Regions from separate parts of the Stenotrophomonas sp. CCNWLW162 genome, predicted to be linked through region 1. Evidence: riboswitches for the same ligand, from Rfam matches in the RefSeq annotation. Region 1 holds a riboswitch; the other holds the start of a gene.
The links. A riboswitch is a leader RNA that binds a small molecule or an ion and turns the genes downstream of it on or off. The one in region 1 is predicted to bind glycine.
Positions count from the first base shown of each region.

Region 2: it holds a riboswitch for glycine, as region 1 does, so the genes downstream of both, gcvP (aminomethyl-transferring glycine dehydrogenase) here and V9K93_RS06790 (trimeric intracellular cation channel family protein) in region 1, are expected to answer to the same signal.

Region 1 covers NZ_JBBCBL010000002.1:375,770-390,750, forward strand. Annotated here, with positions in the region: gene V9K93_RS06735 (hypothetical protein) at 1-164, shown strand, start outside; gene sppA (signal peptide peptidase SppA) at 279-2,201, opposite strand; gene V9K93_RS06745 (MATE family efflux transporter) at 2,318-3,682, opposite strand; gene V9K93_RS06750 (DUF3106 domain-containing protein) at 3,920-4,495, opposite strand; gene V9K93_RS06755 (hypothetical protein) at 4,488-5,492, opposite strand; gene V9K93_RS06760 (primosomal protein N') at 5,906-8,083, shown strand; gene V9K93_RS06765 (glutathione S-transferase family protein) at 8,172-8,792, opposite strand; gene V9K93_RS06770 (NYN domain-containing protein) at 8,917-9,696, opposite strand; gene V9K93_RS06775 (NAD(P)/FAD-dependent oxidoreductase) at 9,819-11,099, shown strand; gene V9K93_RS06780 (nuclear transport factor 2 family protein) at 11,141-11,572, opposite strand; gene V9K93_RS06785 (GIY-YIG nuclease family protein) at 11,645-11,902, opposite strand; glycine riboswitch at 11,943-12,032, shown strand; glycine riboswitch at 12,046-12,149, shown strand; gene V9K93_RS06790 (trimeric intracellular cation channel family protein) at 12,234-12,851, shown strand; gene V9K93_RS06795 (MdtA/MuxA family multidrug efflux RND transporter periplasmic adaptor subunit) at 13,136-14,302, shown strand; gene V9K93_RS06800 (multidrug efflux RND transporter permease subunit) at 14,299-14,981, shown strand, end outside.
Region 2 covers NZ_JBBCBL010000011.1:19,444-34,424, reverse strand. Annotated here, with positions in the region: gene V9K93_RS19590 (AraC family transcriptional regulator) at 1-414, shown strand, start outside; gene V9K93_RS19585 (amino acid permease) at 496-1,863, shown strand; gene V9K93_RS19580 (VOC family protein) at 1,967-2,377, shown strand; gene gcvP (aminomethyl-transferring glycine dehydrogenase) at 2,470-5,337, opposite strand; glycine riboswitch at 5,400-5,502, opposite strand; gene V9K93_RS19570 (multidrug effflux MFS transporter) at 5,801-7,027, shown strand; gene V9K93_RS19565 (siderophore-interacting protein) at 7,170-8,066, shown strand; gene V9K93_RS19560 (hypothetical protein) at 8,137-8,529, shown strand; gene V9K93_RS19555 (M2 family metallopeptidase) at 8,649-10,613, opposite strand; gene V9K93_RS19550 (phosphoethanolamine transferase) at 11,221-12,870, opposite strand; gene V9K93_RS19545 (phosphatase PAP2 family protein) at 12,867-13,634, opposite strand; gene V9K93_RS19540 (ArnT family glycosyltransferase) at 13,746-14,981, opposite strand, start outside.

The DNA.
Region 1 (14,981 bases):
CGGCGTGCCAACGGCCGCCGACGCCCAACCCGGAGAAGCCACCGGCACCGCAGGCAATGACCCGTGCAATGCATGAGCCGCTGGACCGCGCCAAGAGCGCGCAGAAGGCCGTGGAGGATGCCGCAGCACGCGAGCAGAAGGCCGAGGCCGACGCGACGCAATGACCTGTGGGGTCAGAGCCCTTTGCGGAGCAAAGGGATCCGACCCCTTGAACGAAAACGCCCGGCCGGGGCCGGGCGTTTCCAGTAGATCCACGCCATGCGTGGATGGACTTCCGATCAGAACCCGCAGAAGCAGTACGCCAGCGCCTTCACCGGCGCACCGTTGCCCTTGTCGCGGGCCGCGTTCTCGACGAAGCGCAGCTGCGTATCCACTTCCGGCATCGCACGCGCCAGCATCATCCGCGCCATGCCCGAGTCGGACAGCATCCAGGCACCGGCACGGCTGCCGGCGAAGCCGCTTACGAACTGCGCAAACGGCGTCGCCGCCTTCTCGATGTAACGCACGCGGTAAGCATCGGCCTTGCCCAGCTTGGCACGGCTGGCGGCATCGGCCACCGCATCCTTCAAGCCACCGAAGGCGTCGACCAGACCGCGTTCCTTGGCCTGCGCACCGCTCCACACGCGGCCACGGGCCACTTCGTCGACCGCCTCGACCGGCTTCTTGCGGGCGTCGGCAACGCGACCGGTGAAGTCGGCGTAACCCTTGTTGATCACCGACTGGATGACCTGGCCCACCGCCGGATCCATCGGGCGGGTGACATCGAAGGCACCGGCAAAGCGGGTCGTACCGACGCCGTCGGTGTGCACACCGATCTTGTCCAGCGCGCGGCTGAAGTTCGGCACCATGCCGAAGATCCCGATCGAACCGGTGATGGTCGACGGATCGGCATAGATGCGGTCGGCATTCATGCTGATCCAGTAGCCACCGGAGGCAGCCAGGTCGCCCATCGACACCACCACCGGCTTGCCAGCGGCCTGCAGGGCCACCACTTCGCGACGGATCTGCTCGGAGGCGAACACCTCACCACCCGGCGAATTGACGCGCAGCACCACGGACTTCACGTTCTCGTCGTCGCGCGCTGCACGCAGCAGCGCCGAGGTTGACTCGCCACCGATGCGGCCGGCCGGCAGGTCGCCACCGCTGATCTCGCCGGCTGCCACCACCACCGCCACCTGCGGACGGCTGTCGACCGGGTTGCGGCGCGCATCGAGCTGGCCCAGGTAGCTGCCGAAGTCGACGTTGCGGAAACCACCGTCGGCATCGTCGTCAGCCACGCCGCGCTCGATCATCAGATCCTCGAATTCCTCGCGGGTCTTCAGCGAGGTCACCAGCTTCTGCTGCAGGGCGAACTTGGCCAGGTCGCCACCGGCGGCGGAGATGCCTTCCGGCAGCGTGTCGATGCCGGCGGCCAGCTGTGCCGGATCCAGGCGGCGGGCTTTGGCGATGTCACCCAGGTAGCGCTGCCACACGTCGTTCATCCAGAACAGGTCGGCTTCCTTGGACGCCGGCGAAGCGGCGTCGAGCACGTACGGCTCGGCAGCGGACTTGTACTCGCCCACCTTGAACAGGTGCACGTCCACGCCCAGCTTGTCCTGCAGGCCGGTGCGGAAGTACTGGCGGTAGCGGCCCAGGCCCTCGAGTACCACCGACCCCATCGGGTCCAGGTAGACCTCGTCGGCCTGCGCGGCCAGCAGGTACTGCGACTGGCCCATGCTCTCGCTGTAGGCCACCAGCTGCTTGCCGGACGCACGCAGGTCCTGCAGCGCAGCGGCCACTTCACGCAGCGAAGCGAAGCCCGACGGCTGCAGCTTGTCCAGCTCCAGCACCACGCGCTCGATCTTCTTGTCTTCCTTGGCCGACTCGATCACCCGCAGCAGGTCACGCAGCTGGATCTCTTCGGCACCGTTGTCGCCCACCGCCTTGGCCAGCGCGCGGCTGACCGGGTCAGCGCTGAACTGCTCGACCAGGCGGCCTTCCGGCGCGATCACCAGGGTGGTGCGGTCCTGCAACGATTTGCTGGCACCGGCACCCATGCCGGCGGCGATGACGAACATCACCAGCAACAGGAACAGCAGGCCGAAGAACACCAGGTTGAGGATCAACCGGCGGGTGAAATTCATGACGTCCCACAGCCCGATGAAGAAACTGGCGACGGGGTTGCGACGCGCCGGGGGCAGCGGGGGCACGGGTTGATTCATGGAACGCTCCGGAAGGCTTCTTGCCGTAGTGCCAGCATAGCCGGTGCCGCGTGATGCGGCATCGGACACAAGTCAGGGGATCGCCCGCCACGGGTCGCCAGGGCGGGCAGGAAGGATCAGGACAGGCTGGACTGGCCGATGCGCAGGCTGCTGCGGCGCAGGCGCCAGCCCATCAGGATCGCCGCCGCGGTGAGACCGACGATCAGGCCGATCCACATGCCCTGCGGGCCCATGCCCAGGCCCAGGCCGAGTCCGGCGCCGAGCGGCATGCCCAGGCCCCAGTACGCGAACATGGCGATGAACATCGGCACGCGGGTGTCCTTCAGGCCGCGCAGCGCACCGGCCGACAACACCTGGATGCCATCCGGGAACTGGAAGGTGGCCGCGTACAGCAGCAGGGTCGAGGCCAGCCCGGCCACTGCCAGGTCGTTGGTGTAGACGCCGACGATGGCGTCGTGGCCGAACAGCAGTGCCGCCGCCGACAGCGTCTGCGTACCCATGATGATCGCGTAGCCGGCCCAGGCCGCGCGGCGCACGCCGAAGCCATCGCCACGGCCGACCGCATGGCCGACGCGCACGGTAGTGGCCTCGGCCACGCCCATGGGGATCATGAAGCACAGCTGGGCGACGTTGATCGCGATCTGGTGCGCAGCCGCTTCATTGGCACCCAGGCGACCGATCAGCAGCGCGGTGACGATGAACAGACCACCTTCCATCAGCACGGTGATCCCGATCGGCAGCCCGGTGCGCAGCAGATCCCAGATCGCCGGCCAGCGCGGCCCTTCGAAGTGCGAGAACAGCCGCAGATGGGCGAAGCGTTTGGTGAACCACAGGTAGGTGGCGAAGGCGATCGCCTGCAGCCACATCATCACCGCCGAGGCGATGCCCAGGCCTTCGGCACCCATTTCCGGGAAGCCCAGCTTGCCGTTGGCCAGCACGTAGCCCATCGGCGCCAGCACCAGCAGGCCACCGAAGCCGATCAGCATGGTCGGCAGGGTCCAGTGCATGCCCTCACTGAGGTAGCGCATGCAGAAGTACAGGGTCAGTGCCGGGCCACCCCAGCGCACCGCATGCAGGAACGCGGTCGCCCCCGGCACGATGTCCGGTGCGATGCCGAAGGCCGGCAGCAGCGGCGGCACTACGGTGAGGAAGGTGAACATGATCAGGCCCAGGCCCAGCGCCAGCCACAGCGCCTGGCGGAACAGCGGGCCGATCTCGCGCTCACGACCGGCGCCGTGCAGCTGCGACACCGAGGCGGTAAGCGAGATCAGGGTACCGATCGGGATCAGCATCGGCAGCCACAGCAGTGCGGTACCAATGGTCACCGCGGCCAGGGTCGCCGTGGCGTGGTGGCCAGCAATGACGTTGTCGACGAAGGAGATCAGACCGGTGGAGACATGCCCGAGCACAAGCGGCAGGGCAAGCAGACCGGTGGCGCCGACTTCCTTGCTGAAGCGCGGCGTGGAGGTTGCAGTAGACATAAGGTGCTTGACGCGAACTGCGGTTGCGCGCGAAGGGCACAGGCACCGGGTTGCGGCCGGTCATCTTACGCGCGCAGCGCGCGCATTCCCATGACATGGCGTGAATGCTGGGTTTCAGCAGCCCCCGGTTTACCGCGTTGCGATCGCGTTACGAACAGAAAAAAGGGGACGGAGGGGATTAAGTCGTTTCAAGCCCGACTGTGCCGAGTACGACTTAATCCCCTCCGTCCCCTTTGTTTACTGACCCGCCTGGCGCTTGAGCCAACTGTCGCGCTCGGCGGCGGGCACGGCGAGGAAGGCGCTGCGCACCGCGTCGCGTTCCTGCGGCGGCGTGCGCTGTGCGACCAGGGTCAGCTGGGCCAGCTGCGCCGGGCTGAGCTGACGCAGCACGGCCAGCGCGGCCTCGCGCTGTTCCGGCGGCACAAAGCCGAACAGGCCGTGCAGCTTGGGGAATTCCAGGCCCAGCTGGGGGCCCAGCCGCCAGCCTTCGCGAAACGCCTGGTCCTGCGCCTGGAACTGCTGGCGCAGGCGCTGCTGCTGATCGGCCGGCAGTGCATTGAAACGCGCCGCAGCCTGGCGGACGCGTTCACGCTCGCCTTCCGGCAACGCCCGCCACGTGGCGTAGTCGGCACGGCGCTGGCGCTGCTGCTGCGCATCCAGGTGGGCAAACGTCGAAGGTGCCGCGGCCGGCGCCGGTGGCGCCGTCGTGGTTCCGGGCGAGGGCGGTGGCAGCGGCACGTTCACGGTCTGCGGCGTGGCCGACAGCGACAACGGCAGGGCCAGCAGCAGGCTGGCGAACACAGTCTTATTCATCGGCAGCAGCGGTTTCCAGCGTGGCACTGGCCGGCTCCGGCCGGCTCGGCTTGGATTGCGATTCGTCCACCGGCAGCGGGCCGCCAGCGGCCGTCCACGCATACAGGTCGGCATCGGCCACCAGCGGATAGTCGCGGTCGGCCAGCATCATGGCGTCGTCGGCAGCCTGGGCCGGGATCGCATCCGGCGCGGCTTCAACCTTGCTCGGCGGCAGCGCCTCCACCGTGACCGGACCGGCATCGCCCACCACCCCTTCCGGCAGCGGTGCATCGCTGCCGAGCACACGGCCCTGCCAATGGCGCCAGCCCAGCGCGGCGGCCAGCAGCACCGCCACGGTCAGCAACAGGATCAGCGGACCGCGCCAGCGCGGCTTGGCATTCGCACGGCGGCGCTTGCCGTTGGCGGCCGCGCGCTCGTCACGCTGCGGTGCACGCCAGCTGGAGGTCGGGGTTTCACTGTTGGCGGCCGGTGCGGCCGGTTGTTGCAGCTGCTGCAGGCGCTTGGCCGGCAGGTCACGGATGCGCAGCTGCACCTGCTCGGCCAGCTGCCGCCAGGCCGAGGCATCAGGCTGGCCATGGGTATCGCGCGGGCAGGCATCGGCCAGCAATTGCTGGTAGCCGGCCTCGTCCTGGTCGAGCACGCGCATGGCAATGCCTTCATCCAGACTACCGCCTACCCGCAGCAACAGCGCCAGGCGTGGCAGTGGCCCCATCTCACCCAGCGCAGCCAATGGCGGTGCCCACTGGCCGCCCAGCGGTTCGCGTAGCGCCTGGCGCTGGCCCAGCAGGGTCCAGAAGCGGGTCGGCCATTGCGCCATGGGCAGGTCGCTGGCGACGGCGGCAAAGGCGCGCATCACCGCCACCAGGGTCTGTTCGGCACGGGCGGCTTCACCGCACTGCAGTTCAGCCACCACCAGGGCACGGCGTTCGACGCCACGCAGGAACGCCGACAGCGCGCCGGCCGCGGTCGAGGAAACAGGGGCGGGCACAGCCGTCATCGGTTACTCCAAAGGTCTGCCGGCATGATAGCGGCAGGCCATCGGCGCCCGGCAGGACTTGCGCCCGCAGGTACTTCGTGCTGCAGGTTGTGCACAGCACCACGGCCCTCGCACGGGAAACTGCGGCATCCAGCTGAATTCACTCTGTTTCAGCAATGTTTCACACTTAAGTTATTGATTTTACTTGACTTTGAAGTGTGGCTATTTTTTGACCAACCCAAGCGTGAGGCCGTCGCCATCGGCCTCCCGCGCGCCCGCCGACCGTTAACGCACAGTCTTATCCACAGAACATGTGGATAAGACTGAATCTCCAATGGACACCGATATTTAGGTGACATTTATGATTCAACGGGCGTCGCCCGGGCGCCTTCGCGCCTGCCATCCGCGTGCGCATGGCCCGTTACACTGGCCCGATGCTTTCACCGATTCCGACCCTGCAGGTCGCCCTGCCCGTCCCCCTGCCCCGCCTGTTCGACTACCTGTCGCCGGAGGGTGAGGCTCCCGCGGTGGCGGTTGGCTGCCGCCTGAAGGTGCCATTCGGCAACCGCGAGCTGGTCGGCGTGGTGGCCGGCCACGGCCAGACCGACGACGGCCAGGGCCTGCGCCAGGCGCTGGCGTGGTGCGACCCGCAGCCGCTGCTGCAGGGCGAGCTGTGGCAGAGCCTGCAGTGGCTGTCGCGCTATACCCATGCGCCGCTGGGCGAGGTGCTTAGCACCGCCCTGCCTGGCCCGCTGCGCCATGGTGAAGCCCTGCCCGATACCCATCACTGGGGCTGGCAACTGACCGCCGAAGGACACCTGCAGCGCGGGAAGCTGCGCGCTGGCAGCCGCCCCCGGCAACTGGCCGAGCTGCTGGCCGAGGCCACAGTGGACGAAGACGTGCTGGGTGAACGCATGCAGGACTGGCGCACCGCTGCGCGCAGCCTGGCCAAGCGTGAGCTGGCCGAGCGCGTCGCCCTGAGTGTGGCCCCGCAACACGCGCAACCGCTGCCCGGCCCCACCCTCAATCCGGACCAGGCCGAGGCCGTGGCCGCGATCAACGCCACCGAGGGTTTCCAGCCGTTCCTGCTGGATGGCGTGACCGGCAGCGGCAAGACCGAGGTGTACCTGCAGGCGATCATCCATTGCCTGGCACAGGGCAAGCAGGCGCTGGTGCTGGTGCCGGAAATCGGCCTGACTCCGCAGACCCTGGCACGCTTTCGCGGCCGTCTCGGCATCGCCGTGCACGCGCTGCACTCGGGGTTGAATGACAACGAGCGCGCGCGCGTCTGGGCGGCCGCCTCTCGCGGTGAAGCTCGGGTCATCGTCGGCACCCGCTCGGCGGTGTTCACGCCATTGCCGCAAGCCGGCCTGCTGATCGTTGACGAGGAACACGACGGCAGCTACAAGCAGCAGGACGGCATCCGCTATCACGCGCGCGATTTCGCTCTGGTGCGGGCCAAGGCATTGGGCATCCCGGTGCTGCTGGGCAGCGCCACGCCGTCGCTGGAAACCCTGCACAACGCCTATGCCGGGCGCTACACCCACCTGCGCCTGAAGCAGCGTGCCGGCGACGCACGGCCACCGCGCGTGCGCATCCTGGATGTACGCAAACGGCCGCTGCATGACGGTTTGTCGGCCGACGTACTGGCCGGCATCGGCGAGCATCTCAAGCGCGGCCAGCAGGTGCTGGTATTCAAGAACCGCCGCGGTTACGCGCCGGTGCTGCTGTGCCATGACTGCGGCTGGACCGCGCCCTGCAACCGCTGCGATGCTCCGATGACCGTGCATGGTGGCGGTCGTCGCCTGCAATGCCACCACTGCGGTGCGCGGCAACCGGCACCGCTGGCCTGCCCGGCCTGCGGCAGCCTGGCGCTGCAGCCGCAGGGTATCGGCACCGAACGCCTGGAAGAGCACCTCACTGCGGCCTTCGCCGAATTCCCGGTGGTGCGCATCGACCGCGGCACCACGTCGCGACGCGACGCGCTGGAACAGCAGCTGGCGAAACTGGGCGATCAGCCCGGCATCCTGGTCGGCACGCAGATCCTGGCCAAGGGCCACGACCTGCCCAAGCTGACTCTGGTGGTGGTGGTGGGCATCGACGAAGGGCTGTTCTCGGCCGACTTCCGTGCCAGTGAAAAACTGGCACAGCAGCTGATCCAGGTCGCTGGCCGCGCCGGCCGCGCACGCGATCCCGGCGAAGTCTGGCTGCAGACCCACCATCCCGGGCATCCGTTGCTGGAAACGCTGGTGAGCGGCGGCTACCACCCGTTCGCGCAGGCCGAGTTGAACCAGCGCGAGGCGGCTGGATTCCCACCGTTCGCGCACCTGGCGTTGATGCGCGCCGAAGCCCAGCAGGTGGAGCACGCCAATGCCTTCCTGCTGGCCGCGCGGCAATTGCTGGGCGAACAGAACGCGGTCGAGGCCTACGGGCCGATGCCGGCGCCGATGCCGCGCCGCGCCGGCTACCAGCGCACCCAGCTGCTGCTGTCTGCGCTGCAGCGGCCGCCGTTGCATGGCGTGCTTTCGCACTTGGTGCCGCAGTTGTACGCGCTGCCGGAAGCACGCAAGGTGCGCTGGTCGCTGGACGTGGATCCGACGGATCTGTATTGAGGGCACGCGGACGGTAGCGCCGGGCCATGCCCGGCGGATTCTGCGCGCACCGCGTCCGCCGGGCATGGCCCGGCGCTACCGTTTCCGCTTACGTCAGCGGCGACATCACGCCGCGCTGGTACGCCGGGCGTTCGCGCAGGCGCGCGTACCAGTCGGCCAGGTGCGGCAGTTCCGGGCGCTGGATCGGCAGTTCGAACCACGCGTAGATCAGCGAGCCGAGTGGGATGTCACCCATCGCGAACGTCTCGCCCGACAGCCACGGCTGCCTGGCCAGCGTGGCGTCAGCCATCGCCAGGTAGTCACCGGCACGCACGATGGCGGCGTTGATCCGTGCTTCGTCGCGGTCCGCCTGGGCGGTGCGCATGATGCCCCAGATCAGGTCGGTGTACAGCGGCGCCATCCGCGATGTGCTCCAGTCCATCCACTTCTCGGCCTGGGCGCGTTCCATCGGGTCCTCGGCGTACAGCGTGCCCAGCGCGTAACGCGCGCTCAGGTAGCGCACGATGGCGTTCGATTCCCACAGCGGCAGGCCGTGGTCCTCGATCACCGGCACCAGGCTGTTGGGATTCATCGCCTGGTATTCCGGCGTCTGCGTGCCGCCGTGGCTGCCACCGACTTCGATGGACTCATACGGCAGGCCGATCTCCTCGGCGCACCACAGCACCTTGCGGACGTTGCTGGAATTGCGACGGCCCCAGATCTTCAACATGCGGGTTTTCCTTGCTGGCAATGCGAGCGGCAACGATACGCCTGATCGGCATGCGGATGTGCGAGTGGCATGACTCCCTCGCGCACCCGCCGGGCATGGCCCGGCGCTACCGGTTCTTCTGGCGCTACCGGTTCTTCTTCGGCAGCGCGCGCACGTAGGAGGACTTGCCGTCCTTTTTCAGCTCGAACAGGCCAATCGCGGCCAGCAGGTCGCTGAGCTTGCCGTAACCGTAGTTGCGCGGGTCGAACGAGGCCTGGTTGCCGATCTGGCTGCCGACCGGGCCCAGGTGCGACCAGCCATCCTCGCCCTCGGCCGAGGACACCGCGCGTCGCAGCATCTTCACCAGACGCGTATCGCTGCGCATTTCCGCGCCGCTCTTGCGCGGACGCGCATCGTCGTTGGCCACCGGCTCGTTCGGTGCCTGTTCGTTCGATGACTGTTCCGCATCCTGCACGCTGGCATGAGTCTGCCCCAACGCCTCCAGATAGGTGAACTTCGAGCAGGCGTTGACGAACGGCTCCGGCGTCTTCTTTTCGCCGAAGCCATAGACCTTCACGCCATCGGTCAGCAGGCGCATCACCATCGGGGTGAAATCGGCATCGCTGGACACGATGGCGAAGCCATCCAGATTGCGCGCGTACAGCAGGTCCATGGCATCGATCACCATCGCCATGTCCGAAGCATTCTTGCCCTTGCTGTAGGCGAACTGCTGGATCGGACGGATCGCGTACTCGTGCAGCACCGCCTCCCATCCCTTCAACCGTGGGCTCTTCCAGTTGCCATAGGCACGGCGAACGTTGGCCACGCCGTAGCGGGCGACTTCGGCCAGGACCTCGTCGATTTTCGATGCCGGCGCATTGTCGGCGTCGATCAACAGGGCGATGCGCTTTTCCGGTTCGCTCATGGATTCCTCGCGGGCGGTTGCCTGAACCCGAGTATCGCCGATCCGCGCGGGCGCTGACGTGACAACCGCCTGCCGTGCGAAGATGCCAAGCGCTTCCCCCATGCCCCCACTGGAGTGAGTCGATGAGTCGCGAGCGCGTTCCCCACCTGGTTGTTGTCGGCGGCGGTTTTGCCGGTCTCTGGGCCACCCGTGCCCTGGCCCGCGAGCGCATACGCATCACCCTGGTCGACCGCCGCAACCACCATCTGTTCCAGCCGCTGCTGTACCAGGTGGCCACCGCCGGCCTGTCCGCGCCGGATATCGCCGCACCGCTGCGCCACATCCTCGGCCACCAGCGCAATGTGGAAGTCCGTCTCGGCGAAGTGGTCACCATCGACAAGCAGGCCCGACAGATCCGCATGGCCGATGGCAGCACGCTGGACTACGACACCCTGCTGCTGGCCACAGGCGCCACCCACGCCTACTTCGGCAACGACCAGTGGGCCGATGATGCCCCCGGCCTGAAGACCCTGGACGATGCCATCGCGCTGCGCCGCAAGCTGTTGCTGGCGTTCGAACGTGCCGAGGCCGAACCGGACCCGGCGAAGAAGGCGGCGTGGCTGAGCTTCGCCGTGGTCGGCGGTGGCCCCACCGGTGTTGAACTGGCAGGCACCCTGGCAGAGATCGCACGGCATACGCTGCGCAACGAGTTCCGCCATATCGATCCGGCCAGCGCCAAGGTGCGGCTGGTCGAAGCTGGCCCACGCGTGTTGTCTTCGTTCCCGGAAGTGCTTTCGCTGAAGGCACGCCGACAACTGGAGAAACTGGGCGTGGAAGTGCTGACCGGCACCCCGGTGAGCGACATCGACAGCCAGGGCTTCAAGCTCGGCGATCAATTCGTGCCGGCACGCACGGTGGTATGGGCCGCCGGTGTGGCTGCTTCACCGCTGGCGCGTACACTGGACGTGCCGCTGGACCGCGCCGGCCGCGTGCAGGTGCAACCCGACCTGACACTGCCTGGCCATCCGGAGCTGTTCGTGGCCGGCGATCTGGCCGTGCTGAACCAGGCCAACGGCAAGCCGGTACCCGGCGTTGCGCCCGCCGCCAAGCAGATGGGCAAGTACGTGGCCGAGGTGCTCCGCGCGCGCCTGCACGACAAGCCGGCGCCAGGTCCCTTCAAGTACGCCGACTTCGGCAACCTCGCCACCATCGGCCGCATGGCTGCAATCGTGCACTTGGGCAGGCTGCAGCTCTCGGGCATCCTCGCCTGGTGGTTCTGGCTGGCCGCGCACGTGTTCTTCCTGATCGGTTTCCGCAACCGCATCGTGGTGCTGCTGAACTGGGCCGTGGCGTACTGGAGCTACCAGCGCAGCGCGCGCATCATCTTCGGTGATGACCAGGAAGACCGGCGGCCGAGGCGCTAGGGCCGCACGCATGTTCCTGTAGAGCCGAGCCCATGCTCGGCTCACGGCGCCTTCGGCTTCGGGTACCACAGCGCGTTGACGATCACCCAGCGCTGCTCGAAGCGGCCCATGTGGAAGTAGTCGACGAACCACGGGGTTTCCAGCCGCACCGATGCGGCGTTGCCGGTCACGTCCAGCACCGTGCAGCGGCGATCCCATTGATCTTTCGGGGTCTTCAACGCGCCCTGCTTCGTCAACGCAACCAGCTCTTCCTTCGACATCCGGCGCAGGCCCAGGCGTTCGTCCGGTGTATCACCGAGCACCGCACGTTTGGCCAGGTCCGGATGCAGGGAACGGGCGACGCGCTGCGGGTCGGCCTCCAGCTGGCCATCCACGTAGTCATGGCAGGTGGCTTCGATGGCTGCGATCGTGGCGGCGTCGGCGGCAGGGCTTGCTGCTGCGGAAAGTGCGAACAACAGGGCAACGGTGGACATCCGGGTCTCCAGCGCTGAAGGCTGGGCGATCATGGCATGGCCGGATGCGCCCCATCCACGCATGGCGTGGATCTACTGCAACAGCCAGGCCAGTTTGCGTTCGCGCGGCTGCCGCTTGAGCTCCCATTCGGCACGTGAGGCCGCTGCTCGGTCCGGGTACTCGCGCACCGCCAGGACCCGCAGTGGTGGCCGCGACCGGGTGTAACGCGCGCCCTTTCCGGCCTGGTGGGCAGCGAAACGCGCGTCCACGTCGGTGCTGATGCCGGCGTAGTAGCTGCCATCGCGGCATTCGAGCAGGTACAGGAACCACGGGCGGAGGGACGGTGCCATGCCCGGATTATGCCGTGCTGCACTGCAGCGGATATACTGGCGCCCGAATGCAGGAGAGAGGCGCCGCGCTGGCGCCCGCCGAAGGCGCAGGCTCCCATGATCGCTCAGGCCGGTGGGCTGGAATCCCACCAACCATGCATTCGACTCGCCGAGCTGGAGAGAGGTCACCGGGCACGCCCGGGACGATCCGCCGAAGGGGCACGCGGCCCATGCCGCTGAACTCTCAGGCAAAAGGACAGCGGGAGCGGCACCGGTCATCGTCATCCCGTCATTGCGCAGGCAATGGCGATAGTGGCGCATGGCCGGCCCCACCGCGCCCGGAGCCTGTCCCATGCTGTTGTCCATCATCTACCTGATCGCTATTTCCGCCGAAGCCATGACCGGCGCGCTGTCCGCCGGCCGCCGCCGCATGGACCTGTTCGGTGTGGTCATGATCGCCTGCGTCACCGCCCTCGGCGGCGGATCACTGCGCGACATCCTGCTCGGCCACTATCCGCTGGGCTGGGTGAAGCATCCCGAGTACCTGGGCTTCACCGTGTGTGCGGCGCTGATCGCCACCTGGGTCGCACGCTGGATGCACCACTTCCGCCGCACCTTCCTGGTGCTCGATGGCCTGGGCCTGATCGCCTTCACCCTGATCGGCTGCTCGATCGCACGTGAGGCCGGCCATGCCATGCCGATCGTGCTGATTGCCGGCATGCTGACAGGCGCCTTCGGCGGCGTGCTGCGCGACATCCTCTGCAACGAGGTGCCGCTGATCTTCCAGAAAGAGCTGTACGCGATCATCGCGCTGCTGACCGGCGCGGCCTACCTGTTGCTGCTGCACTGGGGCGTGGCCGACGCTACCGCGATCCTGTGCTGCCTGGGCGGCGGCTTCGCGCTGCGCCTGCTGGCGATCCACTACCGCTGGGAAATGCCGAAGTTCGTCTATCACGACGAAGTGCATTGATTGCTTGATGGTAGTGCCGGCCGCTGACCGGAAACACGGCGCACGCCCGCAGATTCCAGCCGGTTGCAGGCCAGCGGCCGGCACTACCGATTGCGTTGCATGACGTTGGTCATGCGGCATTGGCCAGGGTGATTGGCTACCATTGTCGCCCCGTCGCTGCCGCGACGGCATCCAGCCACGCCGCGCCCGCGGCCCCGCCAGACACTCCCTCCCCGCTGCCCGTGGTGCCGTGAACGCACCGACGGGCCCGCATGTCCCTGCGCGCGCAGGGCGCAGGATGCCCCATGTCTGTCGCCGAAAACTCCCGCTTCCGTCGTGCCCGCCCGTTGCTGATCATGCTGGGCGTTGCCCTTGCCGGCGGCCTGCTGTGGGGGTTCTGGCCACGCACGGAGGCCGGTGCCGGCGACGATGCACCCGGCAAGACGGTACCCGTGCGCATCGCCCGCGCCAGCGCCGAGCCGCTGGTACTGCGCCTGAAGGCGGTCGGTACGGTCACGCCGCTGCACAGCGTGGTGGTACGCAGCCGTGTGGATGGCGAACTGCTGCGACTGCATTTCCAGGAAGGCCAGCAGGTGAAGGCCGGCGATCTGCTGGCGCAGATCGACCCGCGCCCGTATGAAGTGAAGCTGGCGCAGGCCAAGGGCACCCAGCAACAGAACCTGGCCGAGCTGGAGAACGCCGAGCGCCAGCTGCAGCGCTACCGCGAACTGCAGAAGCAGAACTACGTGTCCGGGCAGGAACTGAGCGACCAGCAGAGCAAGGTGCGCCAGCTGCAGGGCCGCCGCCTCAGCGATCAGGCGTCTGTTGACGAGGCGCGCCTGCAGCTGCAGTACACCCGCATCACCGCACCGGTCAGTGGCCGCGTCGGGCTGCGCCGGTTGGACGTGGGCAACCTGGTACGCGCCAGCGATGCCGAAGGCCTGGTGACGCTGGCACAGACCGCACCGATCAGCGTTCTGTTCACCGTGCCCGAACCCGAGCTGCCGGCGCTGCTCGATGCCGTGCAGGTGCAACCGGCGCTGGCAGTGGAAACCTGGGACCGCGAAGAAGGCCGGCAGCTTGCCAGTGGCGCGCTGTCCAGTGTCGACAACCGCATCGATACCGCCACTGGCACGCTGAAACTGCGTGCGCACTTCGACAACCACGATCTGGCGCTGTTCCCCAACCAGTTCGTCAACGTCCGCCTGCAACTGGGCGAGCAGCGCGCGCTGCTGATTCCCGATGCCGCCGTGCAGTTCGGCAGCCAGGGCAACTACGTGCATATCGTCGACAAGGACAACAAGGCACAGCGCCGCAACGTGGTGCTCGGTCCGGCCGACGATGGACGCGTGGCCGTGCGCTCCGGACTGGTGGCCGGCGACCAGGTGGTGATCGAAGGCATCGACGGGCTGGAAGACGGCACGGCGGTGGAGATCATCACCGAGGAGGCCGCGATCAAGGCCGGCGCATGAATCTCTCGCGCCCGTTCATCCTGCGCCCGGTCGCAACGACTCTCCTGATGGTGGCGTTGCTGCTGTCCGGTGTACTGGCCTACCGCCTGCTGCCGGTGGCCGCACTGCCGCAGGTCGACTATCCGATCATCCAGATCACAACGCTGTATCCGGGGGCCAGCCCGGAACTGACCACACGCACCATCACCGCGCCGCTGGAACGCCAGCTCGGGCAGATTCCCGGTCTGAAACAACTGTCGTCGACCAGTTCCGGCGGCGCCTCGGTCATTACCCTGCAGTTCGGGCTGGAGGTGTCGCTGGGCGTGGCCGAGCAGGACGTGCAGGCCGCCATCAACGCGGCAGGCAGCTTCCTTCCCGGAGACCTGCCGGTACCGCCGGTGTACCGCAAGGTCAACCCGGCCGACACACCGATCCTGACATTGGCGGTGACCTCGCAGGGACTGTCGCTGCCGCAGGTGCACGATCTGGTCGATACGCGCATTGCCCAGCGTCTGGCGCAGCTGCCCGGCGTCGGGCTGGTCAGCCTGGCCGGCGGCCAGCGCCCTGCAGTGCGCATCCAGGTCAATCCAGCGGCACTGGCCGCCAACGGCCTGGGCATGGACCACATCCGTACCGCGATTGCTGCGGCCAACGTCAACCTGCCCAAGGGCAGCTTCGATGGCCCGATCCGAGCGGTGAT
Region 2 (14,981 bases), on a different contig from region 1:
GTTGATGGGGCCATCGAGGGTCTGATCGGCATTTCCCGCGACCTCGGCCAGAAGGACAGCCTGGGCACCCAGTACGAGCAGCTGCGACTGGCCCTGGCCCACCTCAATGCGCACTACGCCGAGAACGTACGCATGCAGACCCTGCTGGACATCACCGGCTTCTCGCTGTCCAAGCTTGAACGCAGTTTCCGCAAGGTGTTCCAGATGACCCCGCAGCAGGTGCTGACCCGGCTGCGGATCCAGATGGCCATGCACCTGCTGCACGGCGACGACAGCATCGCCTGCATCGGCCAGGCCTGCGGTTTCAGCGACCAGAGCGCCTTTACCCGCAAGTTCAAGGCTGAAACCGGTTTCTCGCCGCGCGCCTATCGCGCCCGTATCGGTGGGAACGTCGGCGAGCCAGCGCTGGCCTGAGCCGCCTGCTGCGCTGCGCCTATCCCCGTGGGCATGGGACAGGGTAAGGTGTCGCCCCTGTAGCCGCCGCCAGCCCTGCCGATGCCCAACTCGATTCCGACCGCTTCGCCGTCCCGCCTCGGGCACTCGCTCAAGCCCCGCCAGCTGATCATGATGGGCCTGGGCAGCGCCATCGGCGCCGGCCTGTTCCTCGGCTCGGGCGTGGGTGTGCAGGCGGCCGGTCCGGCGGTGCTGGTGTCGTATCTGGTGGCTGGCGCGCTGGTGATCATCGTAATGAACGCGCTGGGCGAAATGGCGGCGGCCAAACCGACCAGTGGTGCGTTCTCGGTATATGCGGCCGACGCCATGGGCGCTACCGCCGGCGCTACCGTGGGCTGGCTGTGGTGGGTGCAGCTGGTGATCGTGATCGCCGCCGAGGCCGTCGGTGCAGCCGGGCTGCTGGCCTCGGTCTGGCCGGTGATACCGGTGCCGATGGCGGCACTGGCCTTCATGCTGTTCTTCACCGCGATCAACCTGCTCGGAGTGAAGAACTTCGGCGAGTTCGAATTCTGGTTCGCCATCCTCAAGGTGGCGGCGATCCTGGCCTTCATCGCCATCGGCGTGGCGCTGCTGATGGGCTGGCTGCCGCAGGTGGCCTCGCCGGGCCTGAGCAACTTCACCGAGCATGGCGGCTTCGCGCCGAAGGGGCTGGCCGGTATTGGCGCGGCACTGCTGGTTGTCGTTTTTGCCTTTGGCGGCACCGAGATCGTGGCGGTCGCCGCAGCCGAAACCGAAGATCCCGAGCGCAGCATCGCCCGTGCCATCCGCACCGTGGCCTGGCGCATCCTGGTGTTCTACATCGGTTCCCTGAGCGTGATCATCGCCGTGGTGCCGTGGACCAGCGAGGCGCTGAAGTCGCCGTTCGCTGCGGTGCTGGATATCGCCCGCATCCCGGGCGCAGGTACGGCCATCACCCTGATCGCCGTGATCGCGCTGCTGTCGGCGCTCAATGCCAACCTCTACGGCGCCTCGCGCATGATGTATTCGCTGGCGCAGCGTCGTGAAGCGCCGGCCGTGCTCGGCTGGACCGACCCGCGCCAGGTGCCGGTGATCGCCGTGCTGGCCAGCGTGCTGTTCGGCTTTGCCGCCACGGTGATGGAGCTGCTGTTCCCGGACCGCGTACTGCCGGTGCTGCTGAACATCGTCGGTTCCACCTGCCTGCTGGTGTGGACGCTGTCGCTGGTCTCGCAGTTGGTGCTGCGCCGCCGCGCCGACCGCCTCGGCACCCGCCTGCCGTTCCGCATGGCCGGTTTCCCATGGCTGACCGTCTGTGCGCTGGGCATCCTGGCACTGATCTTCGGCCTGCTGCTGAGCGAGTCGCATACCCGGCTGCAGTTCCTGTCGATGGTGGCGCTGACCGCCACGATCGCCGCCGGCAGTGCCATCGCACGGCGCATGCGCGAGGCGTGACTGAAGCTGCCGGCCAGCGGCCGGCACTACCACGGGGGCTGCACATCCGCCGTGCCATCCTGATCGCGTGGGCCGCCAGCGGCCCGTCGACCAGGAGTACCGCATGCTGCGCAGTCGCCCCTTCCTGATGTTCACCGGCCAGGCTGAGGCCGCCCTGGCCCTGTACGCCGAAGCCTTCGCCGATTTCCGCCTGCTGGCCCTGCAGCGCCACCCGGAAGGCCCGGGAGCGGGCGTGCCGGGGCAGGTGCGCCAGGCCATCTTCCTGCTCGGCGGCACCCATTACCTGTGCTTTGACAGTCTGGACGTGCACGATTTCACCTTCTCGCCGTCGATCTCGCTGTTCGTGGAGTGCTCCGGCGCCGAACAGTTCGAGCGTGCCGCGCGGGTGCTGGGCGAGGGTGGCCACTGGCTGATGCCGGTGGGCGACTATGACTTCAGCAACCGCTATGGCTGGGTGCAGGATCGCTTCGGCGTGTCGTGGCAGTTGAGCCTGGGGCAGATGCCGGACCCGTGACCGGATGTTTGTGGGTGTGGGCCTTGGTCCATACGCCCTTATGAAAACGGCCCGCTTGCGCGGGCCGTTTTCTTTACCGATGCAGCGAGGAATCAAGCCTCGACTTCATCATCCTTGTAGGCATCGACCGGGATACAGGCGCACATCACGTTCTTGTCGCCGTACACGTTGTCGACGCGAGCCACCGGCGGCCAGTACTTCTGCAGCTTCAGGCTCGGCAGCGGGAACGCAGCCAGTTCACGCGGGTAGGCGTGGGTCCACTCGCTGGCGGTCACCGCGGTCGCGGTATGCGGCGCGTTCTTCAGCGGGTTGTCCTCGCGGTCCAGGCGGCCGTCTTCGATCGCGGTGATCTCTTCGCGGATCTGGATCATCGCGTCGATGAAGCGATCCAGCTCATGCAGCGATTCGCTCTCGGTCGGCTCGACCATCAGCGTGCCGGCCACCGGGAAGCTCAGCGTCGGGGCATGGAAGCCGAAGTCGATCAGGCGCTTGGCCACGTCTTCGGCACCGATGCCGCTGGTCTTCTCCAGCGGGCGCACGTCCAGGATGCACTCGTGTGCCACCAGGCCGTTGCGGCCGGTGTACAGGGTCTTGAAGTGCGGAGCCAGGCGCTTGGCGATGTAGTTGGCGTTGAGCTGGGCGACCTGGGTGGCCTTGCGCAGGCCTTCGGTACCCATCATCGCGATGTACATCCAGCTGATCGGCAGGATCGAGGCGCTGCCGAAGCTGGCCGCGCTGACCATGCCGACCGGGCCGTGGTCCCCCAGCTTGCCCGGCAGGAACGGCGCCAGGTGCTCCTTGACCGCGCACGGGCCAACGCCCGGGCCGCCGCCGCCGTGCGGGATGCAGAAGGTCTTGTGCAGGTTCAGGTGGGAAACGTCCGAACCCCACTTGCCCGGCTTGGCCACGCCGACCAGAGCGTTCATGTTGGCACCGTCGGTGTACACCTGGCCGCCGTGCTTGTGGATGATCTCGCAGATCTCCACCACTTCTTCCTCGAACACGCCGTGCGTGGACGGGTAGGTCATCATGATCGCGGCCAGGCGGTCGCTGTACTTCTCGGCGTTGAGGCGGATGTCCTCGACGTCGACGTTGCCGTTGGCGTCGGTCTTGGTCACCACCACCTTCATGCCGCACATCTGCGCCGAGGCCGGGTTGGTGCCGTGCGCCGAGTCCGGGATAAGGCAGATGTCACGATGGTCTTCGCCGCGCGAACGGTGGTAGGCACGGATCGCCAGCAGGCCGGCATACTCGCCCTGCGCGCCGGAGTTCGGCTGCAGGCTCACTGCGTCGTAGCCGGTGCATTCGACCAGCATCGCTTCCAGCGAGTCGATCAGTTCCTTGTAGCCCAGCGCCTGGTCGGCCGGCACCAGCGGATGGATCTGCGAGAACTCCGGCCAGGTCACCGGAATCATCTCGGCGGTGGCGTTGAGCTTCATGGTGCACGAGCCCAGCGGGATCATCGTGCGGTCCATCGCCAGGTCCTTGTCGGCCAGCGAGCGCAGGTAGCGCAGCAGCTCGTGCTCGCTGTGGTGGGTGTTGAACACCGGGTGGGTCAGGAATTCAGACTGGCGCAGCAGGCCGGCCGGCAGTGCGTCGGCGGTGCTGGCATCCAGTGCGTCCACGTCCAGCGAGGCACCGAACACGGCAGCCACGGCCACGATGTCGGCGCGGGTGGTGGTTTCGTCCAGGCTGATGCCGACCGAGTCGCTGTCGATCGCACGCAGGTTGTAACCGGCGGCACGGGCCTTGGCGTGGATCTCATCGGCGTGCACGCCGGTGACATGCAGGGTGTCGAAGAAGTCACCACCGACCTGCACGCCGGCCTTGCGCAGTGCCGCAGCCAGGATCGAAGCCAGGCGGTGGGTGCGGCGCGCGATGCGGGTCAGGCCTTCCGGGCCGTGGTAGACGGCATACATCGAGGCCATCACCGCCAGCAGCACCTGCGCGGTGCAGATGTTGGAGGTGGCCTTCTCGCGACGGATGTGCTGCTCGCGGGTCTGCAGGGTCAGGCGGTAGGCCGGGTTGCCCTGCGCGTCGATCGAGACGCCGATCAGGCGGCCCGGCATCGAACGCTTGTAGGCGTCACGGCAGGCCATGAACGCAGCGTGCGGGCCACCGAAGCCGAACGGCACGCCGAAACGCTGGCTGTTGCCGACGACGATGTCCGCGCCCCATTCGCCGGGGGCGGCCAGCAGGGTCAGCGCCAGCAGGTCGGTGGCAACCGCCACCAGGCCGCCGCGTGCGTGCACGGCATCGACCAGCGCCTTGTAATCGCCCACCTGGCCGAAGGTATCCGGGTACTGCAGCAGCAGGCCGAAGCCGTCCGCTTCCAGCGCTTCGGCCGGCGTGCCCACGCGCAGCACGATGCCCATCGGTTCGGCGCGGGTGCGCAGCAGTTCCAGCGTCTGCGGGTGTACGGCGTCGTGCACGAAGAAGGTGTCCGACTTCGACTTGGCCGAGCGCTTGGCCAGGGTCATCGCTTCGGCGGCGGCGGTCGCTTCGTCCAGCAGCGAGGCGTTGGCGATTTCCATGCCGGTCAGGTCGGCGCACAGGGTCTGGAAGTTGATCAGCGCTTCCATGCGGCCCTGCGAGATTTCCGCCTGGTACGGGGTGTAGGCGGTGTACCAGGCCGGGTTTTCCAGGATGTTGCGCAGGATCACGTTCGGCGTGTGGGTGCCGTAGTAGCCCTGGCCGATGAAGCTGCGCAGTACGGTGTTCTTGTCGGCGATCGCGCGGATCTTCGCCAGCGCCTGCACTTCGGTGATCGACTCCGGCAGCGCCAGCGGTGCCGGCGACTTGATCTTGGCCGGCACAATGGCATCGGTCATCGCATCCAGCGAGGCGTGGCCGATGACGCCGAGCATCTGCGCGATCTCGGCATCGTTGGGGCCGATGTGGCGCTCGACGAAGGCCGAATGATGCTCGAGCTCACGCAGGGAAGGGGTGTTCTGGGACATGGCGAAGGATCCGTCAGGAAAGGGCACACGCACGGGCACAAGCCGCCGGTCGGCGGTCTGCGGGGCGCCCCTCTGTCCTTTTGCCTGAGAGTTTGAAAGCGCGGCGGACCGCTGCTTCTTGCCCCTTCGGCGCCGGATTGAACCGGTCTCTCCAGAGTTCTGTTACGGGTGGTATCGGGCCTGAGCGATTACGGGCGTTGCGCCTTCGGCAGCGGTGTTCCGCTTCTCCCACCGTGTTGCCCGCCGATTATAGCCCGTTGCGCGCCGGCCGGCCGCTCCCGGGAGGCGCCGCTGCGCCTGAATGGCCGATGGCCCGGCCGTGCGTTTTGTGCATCCGTGCATGGCGCGGGGCGCAATCCCCACCTATGATGGGCGGATACCCGAATTCATCTGGCGCTGTCCCTGTTTCAGGGGACTGGCGCCCGCCGTGCGTGCCGCGCATGGCCCTGCCGGACGCCTCTCCATGACCGCCGCTGTTGCTCCCTCCACCCGCCGCATGGCCCTGCTGCTTGCTGGCCTGGCCATGTTCGGTCCGTTCTCGATCGACACCATCTTCCCGGCGTTCCCGCAGCTGGCCCAGCGCCTGGCGGTGGACGAAGTGGCGGTGCAGCAGACCATCAGCGTGTACCTGCTGTTCTACGGCCTGATGAGCCTGGCCCATGGACCGCTGTCCGACGCCTGGGGCCGCAAGCGGGTGATCCTCGGCGGTCTGGTGATCTTCGTCGGCGCCTCGGTGGGCTGTGCATTGTCTACCGACCTGACCACGCTGCTGGCGTTCCGCGCACTGCAGGGCCTGTCGGCAGGTGTCGGCATGATCGTCGGCCGAGCGGTGATCCGCGACCTGTACCACGGCCATGACGCACAGCGGCTGATGAGCCAGGTGTCGATGCTGTTCGGCATCGCTCCGGCAATCGCCCCGATCATCGGTGGCTGGATCCTGCTCAGCGGCGCTGGCTGGCCGTTGATCTTCTGGTTCCTGGTGGTGTTCGCGCTGGTGCTGCTGGCGGCTACCGCACGCTACCTGCCGGAAACCCATCCGGTCGAGGCGCGCGTGCCGTTGTCACCGCGCGTGCTGCTGCGCGACTACGTGCGCATCGGCTTCAATCCGCGTTTCCTGCGCCTGGCGCTGGCCGGCAGCATCGGCTTCGGTGGCGTGTTCCTGTACATCTCCTCGGCGCCGGTGTTCGTGATGCAGCACCTGCACCTGGGCGAGGGCGGCTTCGCCTGGCTGTTCATTCCCACCATCGGCGGCATGACCACCGGCTCGTTCCTGTCCGGGCGCATGGCCGGGCACAGCAGCCCTACGCGACAGGTCTCCATCGGTTTCGGCCTGTGTGCGCTGTCGGTGCTGCTGAACATCGGCTACGTCGGCCTGGCACCACAGTTCGCACTGCCGTGGGCGGTGATGCCGATCTTCCTGGGCGGCATGGGCATGGCGCTGATCTTCCCGATCCTGGCGCTGGCGGTGCTGGACATGTATCCGCACCAGCGTGGCCTGGCGTCCTCGCTGCAGGCCTTCGTGCAGCTGATGATCAGCACCGTGGTGGCCGGCGTGGTGTCGCCGCTGCTCAGCGCCAGCCCGCTGCACCTGGCACTGGGCCAGGCCGCGTTCTTTGGCGCCGGCTTCGTGTTCTGGTACTGGGAACACCAGCGCGAGCGCGCGGCGCAGGCAGCCTGCACGGGTCATTGAGCAGCGTGCAGGGGTAGAGCTGGCGGGGATGCCGGCACATCCTTGCAGCCGCGGACAACCGGACTAGGCTGGGCATTCCAGCCAGCCGGTGCGTGGATGCACGACAGCCAGCCAATCCGATGTCGTCGCATGAGGTACCCCCATGGCTGCGCAGCAGACCTACCGCCTGTTCGAGGTGGCGCTGAAGGAGCGCCGCGTTCTTTCCCCTTCCCTGGACCGCATGGTGTTCACCGGTGCCGACGTGGCGCGGATGAAGACCGAAGGCCCGGACCAGCGGATCAAGGTGTTCTTCCCCTTGCCCGGCCAGGAGGTGCCACAGGTGCCCAGCGGCGAGGACTGGTATCCGCGCTACCGGGCCCTGCCTGATGAGCTGCGGCCGCCGATGCGCACCTACACCATCCGCCAGCTGCGTGCCGAGCAGGGCGAGGTCGACGTTGATTTCGTCATCCACGGCGTGACCGGGCCCGCTTCGCGCTGGGCCATGCATGCGCGGCCGGGTGACCGTGTCGTGCTGCTGGCCCCCGATGCCGACTGTGCCGACAGCAGCGAAGGTTGGGAATGGAAGCCGCCGGCCGGTGTCGGCCAGGTACTGCTGGTGGCCGATGAGACGGCGTTGCCTGCGGTGGCGGGCATCCTGGAGGAACTGGCGGCCATGCCTGATCCGCCGCGCACGCTGGCATTGCTGGAAGTGGCCCAGGCCGGCGACGCGGTGCCGTTGAAAGCGCCGGGCACCGCCGAGCTGGTGTGGTTGCCGCGTGGGCAGGCCGCCTATGGCCAGCCGCTGCTGCAGGCGGTCCAGGAACGGCTGGCGGCGACCTCGAGCGTGGCTGCCGGCGATGCGCTGGAAGAGATCGATGTCGACGCGCAGATCCTGTGGGAGCAGGCCGATGCCAGCGTGGCCGGACCGCTGTATGCCTGGGTGGCCGGCGAGGCGGGTGCGGTCATGGCGATCCGCCGCCATCTGGTGCGTGACTGCGGGCTGGACCGCCGCGCCATCACCTTCATGGGCTACTGGCGGCACGGCAAAGTGCTGGACTGAGCGGTGGCGTGAAGCGGTGCTGCGGGCGGGGTGCGTTATCCTTGCGCCCCCCTCGCAGCGGTACCGCATCATGTCCACCAGCTCCAAGATCCGCCGCGACCAGCGCCGTCGCCAGGAAAAGCAGGCCGCCAACAAGGCAGCCGCGCAGGCCTCGCCGGTGGAGCCGCATGCCGAACTGCGCGACCCGCAGCGCACGCTGCTGGCCGGTATCGTCCGGCGCGATGGCGAATGGGTGCTGGGCATGGATGGCCGCATCGCCGGCCAGAGCGAGAGTGCTGCCCAGGTGCTGGCCTTGATCATGCAGGCTGGCGAACTGCACGAACGCAACGGCACGCCGGTGCGCCTGGTGTACTCGGATGCACTGCGTGATGCTGCGCAGGCCGAAGCGAAGGAAAAGGGCCAGACCTTCGAGGAATTCAAGGCCGAACTGGCCGCAGCGATGGCCGCGAAGAAGAACAGCTGACAGGCATTTCGGTAGAGCCGGCCGCTGGCCGGCTGCCCGTTGGGTCTTCATCGCGTAGTTGCCGGACAGCGGCCGGCACTACCAGAAAGGGGCGGATCCTCGCGGATCCGCCCCTTTTTTCATTTCGCCGCCGGGGCCGCGTTGGCCTGCCAGCCGCACATCTGGCCTTCGTTCTGCTGCTTCAGCCATTCGTTGACCGGGCTGAAGTACTCGATCATCGGGCCGGCATCGAGCTTGTCGGTGCCGGTCAGTTCCTTCAGCGTGGCCTGCCACGGCTGGCTGGCACCCTTGCTCAGCATCGCCCAGTACTTCTGGCCGGCTTCCTTGTTGCCGTAGAAGGTGCACTCATGCAGCGGGCCCTTGTAGCCGGAGGCATCGCACAGGCCCTTGTAGAACTGGAACTGCAGGATGCGCGCCAGGAAGTAGCGGGTGTACGGAGTGTTGCCCGGTACGTGGTACTTCGCGCCCGGATCGAAGAACTCTTCGCCGCGGGTGCTGGCCGGGGCCACGCCCTGGTACTTGGCCTTCAGGTCCCACCACGCCTTGTTGTAGTTGTCGGCGGTGATGGAGCCATCGAACACGCCCCAGCGCCAGCGGTCGATCATCAGTCCGAACGGCAGGAACGACACACCCGACAGCGCCATGCGCATCTGGTTGTTGATGACCGCCTCGCGGCTTTCGGTCGGCGCATCGACCAGGCCGATCGAGCTGAGGTACTTGGGCGTCATCGCCAGCACGATGGTGTCGCCGATTGCTTCATGGAAGCCATCGTTGGCACCGCCCTGGAACAGCGGCGGCAGCGGGTTGTAGGCCAGGTCGTAATAGATGTGGCCCAGCTCGTGGTAGATGGTGGTGAAGTTCTCTTCGTTCGGCTTGATGCACATCTTGGTGCGCACGTCGCCTTCCATGTTCATGTCCCAGGCGCTGGCGTGGCAGACCACATCGCGGTCATCGGGCTTGATGAACTGGGTTTTTTCCCAGTAGGACTGCGGCAGCGACGGCATGCCCAGCGACACGTAGAAGTCCTGCGCGCGCTCGGTCATCTGCTTGGCGGTGCGCAGTTCGGCCTCGCGCTGCGCCTTGTACTGCGCCGCTACGTTGGCATCCTTGCCGGCCTTGGCCAGCGCCGCGCTAAGGTTGGTCTGGTACTGCTTTTCAAGCGCAGCGGTGATGTCCAGGCTGCCGGCACCCGGGTACGGTTCCAGCTGGTCCCACAGGTTCGACCAGTCCTGCTGCCACATGTTGCCCAGCAGATGCGCCGCGATCAGGCCGTTGCCCACTTCGGCCTTGTCCTTGCCGTAGGTCTTGTCCAGCTTGCCGCGTGCATAGCAATGCAGCTGCTCGTACATCGGCTTGACCTGCTCCCACAGGCGGTCGGTTTCCGGGCCGATCTGCTCCGGCGGCATGTCGTAGCCGCTGCGCCACATCTGCCCGGCATCGGTGAAGCCCATGCCCTTGGCACCTTCGTTCACCAGGCCGACAAACTTCTGGTAGTCGCCGCGCATGCTCTTGGTGGTGCTGTGCCAGCCCTGCCAGGCATCGAGCTGCTGGTCATAGTCGCGGCTGCGCGCCAGCACCTGCTCCAGTTCGCCCAGCTGGCGGCAGGAGTTGGGATCGTTGGCGTCGGTGCAGTACTTGCCGGCACCGTAGCTGCCTTCCATGCGGGTGGCGATCTGGGTCAGTTCTGCCAGCTTGGCCGGGTCACGGGGTGCCGGCATCGAGGACATCAGCTTCAGCAGGTGGATCGCGCGCTTGCTGTCCTCGCTCATCGGCTTGCCATCGAACTTGGCGGCCTGTTCGATCCAGCTGTTGAGCTGGGTCAGTGAGCGTTCGTTGGCCTTGGCCGCGATGCGTTCCGAATCACTGTTGATGTAGGTGGAGGACAGCCACTGCGCCGAGGTCATCTCCGGGTAGGCGGCCTTGAATTCGGCATTGATGCGGGCCACGAACTGGTCGGCGGTTTCGCCGGCCGGGGCGCTGCTGCTGGCGGTGTCGGTGCCTGGCGCAGCTTCCTTCTTGCAGGCGGCCAGGGCCAGCGTGGCGGCGGCGATTGCCGAGGCCAGCAGGAGATGACGGTGTTTCACGGGCGGTCCTTGGGTGGTGAACGACCGCCGAAGGCTAGTGGGCAGGCGTTGCCACCGCAAGTGGCGGAAGTCGGTAGGGTTCGGCAGGGCTGCGCCCTGCACCCGCAGAAGTAACGGCAACGGCCGAAGCAACAGCAGAAGCGGGCTATCCGTGGGATGGCGGGGCGGCGTGGGCTTGCAGGACACGCCGTAAACCCATCCATGGGGGCTCGATGGCGCCATCCATGGCGCCAACGGTCCTGCAAGCCCACACCGCCCCACCTCTGACAGATCGCGGCGGCCGTTGGTGGGTGTCGACCTTGGTCGACACATCTGTCAGGTATCGAAAATCAAAATGGGGTCGGATCCGTTTTCCTCAGGAAAACGGATCCGACCCCACGGTCGTTCCATCAGATCGCGGCAAACTGTCGAAGGCGGGGTGGGGCCGGTTGCGGGGGCGTGAGCCGCATGGATGCGGCGACCGGGCCTACATGGATGTATTTACGGCGCCCCCCGCAACCGGACCCACCCCGCCACCCCTCGGGAAACCCGCTTCTGCTGTTGCTTCGGCCGTTGCGGTTGACGTTGCCTCTGCAGGTGCAGGGCTGCAAGCCCTGCCGAACAACCCTCAACCTTCGCAGTTGGCGAACACGTCACGGTCGCGCTCGTACAGCGATGTCTTCACCTGCATCAGACCCAGCACCGACGGGAACAGGTTGTCGTGGTCGGTATACGCTGCCGAACGTGCGCGCAGGCACTGCAGGTTCAATCCGCGGCTGCTGGCGAAGCCCTGCGAGAACCACATCGTCATCGGCACCCGGGTCTGTTCGGCCGGGGCGATCGCGTAAGGCACGCCGTGCAGGAACAGGCCCTTCTCGCCCAACGACTCGCCATGGTCGGACAGGTAGATCATCGCCGAGTCGTAGTCCTGCATGCCCTGCAACGTGCCGATGGTCCTGGTCAGGAAGTGATCGGTGTACAACACGGCGTTGTCGTAGCTGTTGGTGATTTCTTCGCGTGAGCAGCGGCCGATGTCACGGGTGTCGCAGGTCGGGGTGAAGCGTCGGAACGCCGGTGGGTAGCGCTCGAAGTAGGCCGGGCCATGGTTGCCCAGCTGATGCAGCACCACCACCCGGTCGCCCGGTTTCGCACGTACCTGGGCGGCCAGATCCTGCAACAGGATCTCGTCCATGCAGCGGCCATCGGCACACAGGCCCGGTGTGGTCGCGTCGGACAGCGACTGGAAGTCCAGGCCCTCGCACACGCCCTTGCAGCCGGACTGGTTGTCACGCCACAACGGGGCGATGCCGGCGCGGTTCAATACGTGCAGCAGCGACTGGTGTGCGCGGATCTTCTTCTCGTCGTAGTCGTGGCGGCCCCACGGCGAGAACAGACACGGCAGTGAGACTTCGGTGCTGGTGCCGCACGAATGCATGTCGGGGAAATTGACCACGCTGGCCTGTGCCAGTTCCGGGGTGGTGTTGCGCCCGCCGTTGAGGCCCCAGTTCTGCGCACGCACGGTCTCGCCCATGACGATCACCAGCAGGCGCGGCTTGCTGGCTGCTGCGCGTGGGGTGGCCTTGGCGTCGGTGCCGATCGGAAGCTTCGGTGCGCGCTGCACCGGGTTGTCGCCGCGCAGTGCACGCGGCAGGCCGAGCAGTACGTTGGCCGGGGTGGCCAGGTAACGCACTTCGCGCTGGTTGCGCATCAGTGCCGAAACATCCTGGAACGAAATCAGCGCACCGCCGAGTGCGGTCACCGCCGCCACCACCAGGAAGCCGATGCGCCACAACAGGCTGCGGCCCCAGCTGCGGCGGCGCAGCTGCACGCGCCACAGCACCACCATCGGCAGCACTGCCAGCAGCAATACCGGCCACAGCAGCGACACCGTCATCAGCTCGCGGCTTTCCTTGGGATCGGTCGCCAGCACATTGCGCAGCATGTCCGCATCCAGATAGATGTGGTAGCGGCTCATGTAATGCGCAGCGAACGCGGTCACCAACAGCAGCACGCTGATCACCACCTTGGCGTTCCAGCGCCAGACCAGGATGCCCAGCAGCAGGCCGTGCGCGCCCAGCAGCAACAGCAGCAACGAAAGCGCGTAACGCAGGCTGCCCGGATGGCTGGCCATCGCGCTGTGCCAGAACAGGCCGTTGCCGGCTACTGCGAAGAACAGGCTGGTCAGCGTGATCAATGCTTCGGTGGACAGCTGGGGACGCCAGCGAAGAAGACCCGCCAACGCAGGGAGGCGGGCGGGGCGTTGGACCGATGCACTCATGCGTTCGCCTCCTGGCGGTTGGGACGGTCCAGCTGACGGCGGATCAGGACGCGCTTGACGATCAGGTACAGGCCCAGCGAAAGCAGCCAGCAGATCATTGCAGTGGCAATGTCATGGGAAAGGAAGTGGGCGCCGCGCAGTTGCTGGCCGATGCCGAACACCAGACCAGCACCGAGGCCGATCCACAACCCGGCCCAGCGCCAGGCAGGACGCCACAACAGCGCGAAGAAGTACAGGCACAGCCAGGTGTAGCCGGCGCTGGCGTGGCCAGCGGGGAAGCAGGCCTGGGGCGACATGCCGCTTGGGCGCACGGTGAACAGCCCGATGAAAGGCTGGTGGCCGCCGTAGCGCAGCAGGTCCCAGGGGCATTCCATCGGCACCAGCGACTTCAGCAGGGAGATCACACCCGTGCCCAGCGCCATGGCAATTACGACATAAAGCAGCGCCCACCGCAGGGTGCGATCGCGACCCTTACGCCAGTGGTGGAAGCACAGCAGAATCGCCACAAGGGCAGCTGCCGTGCTCAGCCATTTGCCGGCTTTGTGCACCAGTGTGCGGGTGACAAAGGCGTCCTGCAGCGCCCAATGGCCGCCTTCGAGGCGGAACAGATGATCGGCCACCCACTGGTCGCCGCCGAAACCCATCAGCAGCGCAAACACGGGCAGACCGATTGCGACAGGCAGCCAGAGGTGAGTTACGGCAAATTTTGACGCCAGTGGCGATGTCGCAAGCGGTGCTACCGAATCAATGGGACGGACGGGCATGCTGGGAAAGGGCGGTTCGGGAATCCGCGGTCATGCTCGTCATCTGGATGTCGGAGAAGGGTCGGACGCTCGTTCGTGCCGGGTTAATGTTTGCCCGGCACATATCAACGTTCAGTCTTCTTCGGCGGTCGACCCGGTCCGTTCGGCATGGCACTCGGGATCCCATGCCGTTCCTGGAAGCAATTGCCAACGATTGCGATTGGCAACACCAATATCAATCACCTTGGCCGGGTCCACGCAGGGGCTCATTGCATCGTCCAGCACCAGCAGCCAGCGCTTGCCCGGTGCCTCGGCCAGCCATGGGCCGGCGTCATGCCACTGTTCGGCCCACGGCCGCTTGAAGCCGAACTCGCGCACTGGGCGGTCGGCCTGCAACAGGTTCTGTTCGCGCCAGGCGACCAGGGCCAGTTCGGCGTCCGGGCCGATCCGCGCGCCGACCCTGCGCATCAGCGCCGAAGCCGAGGCATACGGATCCAGCGCCGGAATCAGCACCAGGCCGTAGAGCATCCACAGCATGCCGTGGGTGAGCAGTACCAGCGTTGCAGCACGACGTACCCGCAACCACACGATCAGCGTGGCCAGGGCGATGGCGAAGGTCAGCAGGCCATCACCGAGCACTGGCAGCAGGGTGTCCGGCATTGCACGGCGTTCCAGCTGAGCCACCGCCCAGGGATGTTCGGTCATCAACATCACGCCGAGCACGCCGGTGGCCAGCATCAGCACCATGCTGTAGCCGAACAGGTAGCGGCGTACGCACAGGCGGCGCAGCAGGCCCGGCAGCAGCGGCGCTACGGCCAGGGCCAGCGCCGGCAGCATCGGCAACAGGTACACCTCGCGCTTGCCCGGGCTGGCGCTGAAGAACACCAGCACCAGTACGGCCCAGCCCAGCAACAGCCACTGCCGACGGTCGCCACGACGCAGGCGGCGCCACCAGGGCTTGAACAACATCGGCAGCAGCAGGCTGCCGGGCAGCCACAGCGTCAGAATCACCTGCAGGTAGTACCAGACCGGCTGCCGGTGGTGCCACGCATTGGCGTAGCGGGTGCCGGTCTGCTTGAACAACAGTTCATGTGCGTAGGCCTGCAGTTCGGCGCTGGGTGAATGCAGCAGGGCCCAGCCGAGCGGCGCCAGCCACACTCCCACGCCCAGCAGGAACGCGGGAATCAGCCACAGCAGCGTGGCAGGATGCGGGCCGTCCACGGTGTACCCGCGACGGCGCTGGTACAGCCACCAGCCGAACCAGGGCAGCACCATCAGCAGCGGCAGGAAGCCCACGCCCTTGGTCACGGTACCCAGCCCGGCGGCAAACCCCGCCAACCACAGTGCAGGCAGGTTGCGACGTTCGCA